Linked DNA regions of Dehalococcoides mccartyi CG5. The protein of the gene in region 2 interacts with the protein of the main gene of each other region in a pairwise test. Links are inferred from orthologs where the notes say so. Each region holds a gene or a part of one and is shown on either strand. Other genes may lie near its edges.

Region 1 (3,260 bases), 790 kb from region 2 along the record:
TGCACTGTAGCCGCCCGGTCAGCCGCCGAAATACCGGTAGTAACCTTTTTGCGGGCTTCTACCGTAACTGTAAAACCGGTGCTGTAAGGCGAGGTATTTTCAGTTACCATCATGGGTATTTTAAGCTGTTCAAGCCTTTCGGCAATAAGTGAAACACAAATAAGGCCGCGGGCATTTTTTGCCATAAAATTTATGGCATCAGGTGTTACCTTTTCAGACGCCATCACCAGATCGCCTTCGTTTTCACGATCGTAATCATCGACTACAATAACAAACCGGCCTGCTTTTATATCGGCAATGGCTTCTTCAACACGGGCATTAGGCATAAACTATATTCCCCCTGAAAAGCTCAAATGGTTTAAAAACCGTTTTCGGCTAAAAACTCCGGGCTGATGCCACGTTCCGGCCGAAACAGTTTCTCCACGTATTTACCTATTATATCAGTTTCTATGTTTACCGTATCCCCCGTCTTAATCAGCCCCAGATTGGTTGATTTACGGCTCAGCGCAACCAGAGAAACGGAAAAACGGGTTTCCTGCAAGGCGGTAATAGTTAAACTGACCCCGTTTACTGCCACAAAACCCTTGTGTACCATATAACGGGTCAGGTTTTTGTCTGTTTCAAAAGTAAGCACATGGGCATTGCCCTCAGGTACAGAAGAAACCAAGCGGGCAGTACCGTCTATATGTCCCTGCACCAAATGCCCCCCCATTCTCCCATTTAGAGTGATGGCACGTTCCAGATTTAAGGGAGAATTGAAGGGAAGTTTGCCCAGATTTGAAAGGCGAAGGGTTTCGGGCATGATATCTGCATGAAATGAAGAACTGTCAAAACGGGTGACTGTCAGGCAGACGCCATTAACCGCGATGCTGTCCCCTACTTTTAATGATTCCAGCACCAGCTTTGCCCCGATGTGTAGCCCTGCGGGGTTTTGGGTTTTGAAAAACCCAAGTTCCTCTACTATGCCTGTAAACACGGTTACTCCTTAATAACGTAACCGGAAATCAACACGTCCTGCCCGAATATGGTAGTGGTAATATCCTTGAACTTGGCTGAATCTGTAATAAGTTCTGCCCCGACACCGGCAACCGGAATCTTGGCGTCTTTGCCGCCTATAATGATAGGAGCTACAAATACCAGCACTTTATCCACCAGTTTCAGGTCAAAAAGCGAACCGAGTACAATGCCGCCGCCTTCCACCAGCACACTGGTTACCCCGTTTTGCCCCAGATAACGAAGCAGGGCTTTGAGGTCTACCAGTCCCCGTTCATCCGGCAGCTCCACCACTTTAGCCCCAACCTCATCATACGCCTGTTTTTCTTCAGGGGTAAGACCTTTGGCTACAGCCACAATAGTATTACCGGGAACATGAAAAACATTGGAACTTAACGGCGCTCGGCCATTATCGTCAATAATTACCCTAGTGGGCTGACTGTGTGATGTACCGCCCCGTCCGCAGTTAACTCTGGCAGTCAGGTGGGGGTCATCTTTAAGTATGGTATTAAGTCCGGCCATAATGACATCTGATATATGGCGGATATAATGGGCAAAATGGCGCGATTCTTCGTTGGAAATCCATTTGGAATCACCGGTACGGGTACCCGTTTTACCGTCAAGGCTCATGGCATATTTGGCGGTTACGAAGGGCATTCCGGTGGTAACATGCTTGAAATAAGCTTCGTTCATCTGGCGGGCTTCACGCTCCATCATACCCAGATGAACCTTTATACCGGCATCTTCCAGCTCTTTTTTGCCTTTGCCGGAAACCAGAGGATTATCATCCAGCGTAGCAATATAAACTTCTTTGATGCCTGATGCTATGACAGAACCGGTGCAGGGCGGGGTTCTCCCCTGATGACAGCACGGCTCTAAAGTTACGTATAAAGTAGCCCCTTTGGCTTTTTCGGCAGCCTGTTTCAAGGCCACTATCTCAGCATGGTCACCGCCGGGCGGCTGGGTAAAACCCTGCCCGACTACTTCGCCGTTTTTAACAATAACAGCCCCTACCGACGGGTTAGGGCTAACCTGACCTATGGCCAGTTTGGCAAGCGACAAAGCCTGAGACATATATTTCATAGTGCTGGCATTCTAGCATCAAATCTTTATTTTTTGCAAACCCGCACTTGTTCTAATGATTTGACGGATATTAGTATATTCTGAACCTATAAACCCGGAGCCGCCTTTTCAGGCGGCTCCGAATCAGCTAGTTGGATATTCCGGGCTATTTTATACTGTAAACAGCCTGAACTGATACCGTCACCGTGGTTTCCCCTGAACTTATGGGGGTAACTTCGGGGACAGAGCTTGCCATGCCGGCATCTTTGGCGTAATCCCAGCGGGGTATATAGTTGCTGGTCTCAGATATGTAGATAAGTTTTCCTAAGCCTACACCTGCCACTGAGGCCATCTGTTCGGCCTTAGCCTTGGCATCCTGAATGGCAAGGGCGCGAGCCTGTTCATAAGCGGCAGCAGGGTCATCTATTGAGAAATACAACCCGTTTACCCGGCTGTCATCTCCGCCAGCCCTGACTGCAGCATCAAGAATACTGCCTGTCTGGGCAATCTGCCGGATTTTCACTTCAGCCTGATTGCTTACCCGGTAACCTACAATAGTAGACCTATTATCAGTCCACTCGGTAACAGGGTAGATATAATAGCTGCTGGTCTTGATATCCTTGTCCAGCACTCCGTTTGCTTTGAGGGAGTTTATAATGGCATTCATAGCCTGAGCAGCCTGAGTCTGGGCTGCATCTATGCTCACACCCATGCTTTCTACCCCAAGGGTCAAAATGGCTACATCGGGGCTTACGGTTACTTCACCGCTGCCATTTACCCAGATACCGGTATTTTGCTGACTCCAGATAACTCCGGGGCTGTCAGTATTATCTGTTTCGTCAGTGGTACCGGAAGCACAACCTGCTATACCTCCAGCCAGTGAAACTACCAGTAAACCGCTTACTATGGGCAATAATATTTTTTTGTTCATCTTTACCTCCTTGATATTCAAATAATATAACGCCCCAATCAAAAAGAAGTTAGTAGCATTATAAAAATTGGATATATTTTTTGTAGAATGAATAAGCGAAAGGTTGTATAATTTGCCCCAGATGAATGTTACTAACGTGAAAAGCCTTCTGTTGGAACTTGCCGGTATAATCTTGGTAGCCCTGGTTATAGTCGGAATATCCAAAGTTACCCTGTCTTACTCTATAGTAGACGGCACCAGCATGGACCCCACTCTTCAAAATGAACAACGCCTG
Region 2 (3,323 bases):
GCGAAGCCACCCAGCCGAGTATCAGCGTGCTCCTTCACCAGATACCCGGCGGCATGATATCAAACTTGGTCAGCCAGCTTCGCCAGCAAAATGCCTTTGACAAACTGTCAGAGGTACTGGCTGAAGTGCCCAGAGTCAGGGCTGATTTGGGTCATCCCCCATTAGTTACCCCGTCAAGCCAGATTGTGGGTACTCAGGCTATTTTAAATGTGCTGAGCGGCGAACGCTATAAACAGGTGACCAAAGAGACCAAAAACTATCTCATGGGGTATTACGGCAAGATACCCGGTAAAGTAAACGAAGATATCCGCAAGGCTATTATAGGGGATGAAAAACCCATCAGCGTCAGGCCGGGGGCTTTGCTGGAACCAGAACTGCCCAAGATGAAAGCCGAAGGCGAAAAGCTGGGTATACTCAAAACCGAAGAAGACCTTTTGACTTATGCCATGTATCCGGAGGTAGCCGCCAAGTTCCTCAAGGGTGAGTGCAAGGAAGAGTGCCTTCTGCCGTCTACACCTGAGGCAGCCAAACCGGTCAAGACTGAAGCGAAGCCTGTACCTGCCTTTAGTGGTTCGGCTGAATACAGTGTTGAGGTGGATGGAGAGGTCTTTACAGTCAAGGTTTCTGCCAAGGCTGGAGTTGCTGGGGAAGCCCCTAAAGCGCTCAAACCTACTGCCTCTCATCCAGGAGCTATTGTCTCCCCCATGCAGGGTATGCTCCTTTCGCTAAAGGTGAAGGAAGGGGATAAGGTAACCGAGGGTGAAGTGGTAGCCACCATTGAGGCTATGAAAATGGAAAATGATGTCTGTGCCACTGTAAACGGGGTGGTTGTGGAAATATATGCCTATGAAGGCGAAGTAGTGGGCAGCAAAGACGTTATCATGGTGATAGAGCCAGATGCTTAACAAGATACTGGTTGCCAACCGGGGTGAAATAGCTATACGGGTCATGCGTGCCTGCCGTGAGCTGGGTATTAAAACAGTGGCGGTTTATTCCGATGCCGATAAAGGTGCTCTGTTTGTAAAATATGCTGATGAAGCTTATCATATCGGCCCTTCCCAGCTGTCCGAGAGCTACCTGAATATTAAAAAGATAGTGGCTGTGGCCAAAAAATCAGGCGTAGACGGGGTTCATCCCGGATACGGCTTTTTATCTGAAAATCCCGGTTTTGCTCTGGCTCTGGAAAAAGCCGGAATTAAATTTGTAGGTCCAAGCAGCCGGGTTATAGAACTGATGGGCAACAAGATTGCCGCCAGGCGTGAGATGAAAAAGGCGGGTGTGCCGGTACTGCCCGGTACGGAGGGCTGTGTTTCAGGTATTGAACAGGCCACCGAGGCGGCAGCGGCTATCGGCTATCCGGTTATTATAAAACCCAGCGGCGGCGGCGGTGGTATCGGCATGCGGGTGGCTAATGGCCCGGATGAACTTAAAGATGCTATAGAGTCTTCTCAGAAAGTGGCCGGCAACACCTTTGGTCTGGCCGAAGTGTATATTGAAAAATACATATCCAATCCCCGCCATATAGAAATACAGATAATGGGTGATTCACAGGGCAACATAGTTTATCTGGGTGAGCGGGAATGTTCTATCCAGCGGCGTTATCAGAAACTCATCGAAGAATCCCCTTCCCCCGTTATTACCCCTGAGCTTCGCAAGAAGATGGGCGAAGTGGCGGTAAAGGCCGGTAAATGGGTTAACTATGAAGGTGCCGGCACTATTGAATTTATTTTTTCAAACGGGCAGTTCTATTTCCTTGAGGCCAATACCCGTGTACAGGTAGAACACCCTGTTACCGAAATGGTAACAGGCATAGATATAGTCAAAGAACAGATAATGGTAGCTTCCGGCAGTGAGCTTTCATTCAAACAGGAAGAAGTTGAGATGCGGGGCTGGGCTATAGAGTGCCGTATCAATGCCGAAGATCCCTTGAACGAGTTTGCTCCCTCGGCTGCCAAGCTCAAAGGCTATCGTTCACCCGGCGGTATCGGAGTCCGGGTGGATAGCGGTGTTCATACCCGCTATAACATACCCTATCTGTATGACCCCATGATATCCAAGCTGATTGTTTGGGGACGCACCCGCGAAGAAGCCATAGCCCGCATGCGGCGTGCCCTGTACGAATACATCATAGTAGGGGTAAAGACCAATATTCCTTTCCATAAGGCGGTTATGGTTAACCCTAACTTTGTAGCCGGCAATCTGCATACTCATTTCATTGAGAAGGAAACTACCCTGTTGGATGAAATGAAACGCATTATGAGTGAAGAACAGCCTCTGGAAGAGAAGCTGTCCGAGATATTTGACGATACCCGGCGGATTGCCGCTATTGCGGCGGTTACTGCCCTGACCCAGTTGCCGGCTGAAATTGACGAAGATGAGATAACCGGCGTTTAAAGGTTTTTCTTTAAACGCCCAATCTCTTTCTGGATTTCCTTGCTTTCCCAGTCACTTTCATCACGCATAAAGCCGAAAACGCTCAGGAAGTGGAAAATCAGTCCTATACCCCAGCCCCCCAGAGGGAAGATAAACCAAGGGTACGAGCTGCCGGTAAATGCCCAGATGCCGATAATCATGGCGTTTATTACTACATATACCGAAAGGTGATTGTAAAAATCCTTCTTTTCCTTTACCCGTTTTTGGGCAATACGGTAGATTTCATCATCGTTTAGCTGTTTCATCTTGTCTGCCTTTCTTCATCTGGAATTATGATTTATTTTTCAGGTGTTATCAAGTCTCTGCAGGAAAATTCGGGCATAAAAAAACTGCCGGGTTTGAAGCCGGCAGTCTGCAAATAATAGCATTAACTCTTTAAGTAGAAAGTTTGGCAATGGCAGCGGCCAGTATCATCAGGCCTATGGCAATGGGCAGAATACGGATAGCGTAGTTGTATACACTATTCTTTTCTTCCAGAGCGGCTGCCTCTGCCTTGCGTTTCTTGGCGGCAGCCTCATAACCGTAACCGTTGGTAATAGCATCCCAGTAACAGGCATCTACACACCGTCCGCAGTAAGTGCAACTGGAGGTATCCAGACTATAGTCATGTACCTGATGGACAATATCACACCTAAGGCATCTCTGAGCCTCTTTTTTGGCAGCATTGGGAGACAGGGTTTTTTCAATTTCCACCTTGTCACCGCCGGCCTGTTTAACCAGATTAAGCTCTACCTGAGAGCGGTTTTGACCCTTGGGTTCGCCAAGTGGTTTGATGGTTTTTTCAGGCGGAGCCAGAGTTTCATCCAGATTGCCTTCGCCCCCTAAATATTTGTCAATCAGACCGGCTACCGAACGTCCGGCGGCCATAGCCTCAATAACCGAACGGGCAC

The links.
Region 1: the proteins of X794_RS00540 (region 2) and ribD interact in binary tests that used the Escherichia coli proteins (3 or more experiments, as listed by UniProt). The link is inferred for Dehalococcoides mccartyi CG5 from one-to-one orthologs.

What each region holds. Positions count from the first base shown.
Region 1 is NZ_CP006951.1:905,609-908,868, forward strand. The notes cover bases 28-2,963. They hold ribD (bifunctional diaminohydroxyphosphoribosylaminopyrimidine deaminase/5-amino-6-(5-phosphoribosylamino)uracil reductase RibD), read right to left. Parts: upstream 2,077-2,963; coding sequence 979-2,076; downstream 28-978. Other genes in these bases: X794_RS04790 (bifunctional 3,4-dihydroxy-2-butanone-4-phosphate synthase/GTP cyclohydrolase II), read right to left, coding at 28-326; X794_RS04795 (riboflavin synthase), read right to left, coding at 359-976; X794_RS04805 (SIMPL domain-containing protein), read right to left, coding at 2,222-2,963. Outside these bases: more of X794_RS04790, read right to left, coding at 1-27; more of X794_RS04805, read right to left, coding at 2,964-2,986; lepB (signal peptidase I), read left to right, coding at 3,108-3,260. UniProt on the Escherichia coli protein: Converts 2,5-diamino-6-(ribosylamino)-4(3h)-pyrimidinone 5'-phosphate into 5-amino-6-(ribosylamino)-2,4(1h,3h)-pyrimidinedione 5'-phosphate.
Region 2 is NZ_CP006951.1:111,040-114,362, forward strand. Bases 147-3,145 are described here. They hold X794_RS00540 (acetyl-CoA carboxylase biotin carboxylase subunit), read left to right. Parts: upstream 147-897; coding sequence 898-2,394; downstream 2,395-3,145. Other genes in these bases: oadA (sodium-extruding oxaloacetate decarboxylase subunit alpha), read left to right, coding at 147-905; X794_RS00545 (2TM domain-containing protein), read right to left, coding at 2,391-2,678; X794_RS00550 (4Fe-4S binding protein), read right to left, coding at 2,809-3,145. In the rest of the region: more of oadA, read left to right, coding at 1-146; more of X794_RS00550, read right to left, coding at 3,146-3,323. UniProt on the Escherichia coli protein: This protein is a component of the acetyl coenzyme A carboxylase complex; first, biotin carboxylase catalyzes the carboxylation of the carrier protein and then the transcarboxylase transfers the carboxyl group to form malonyl-CoA.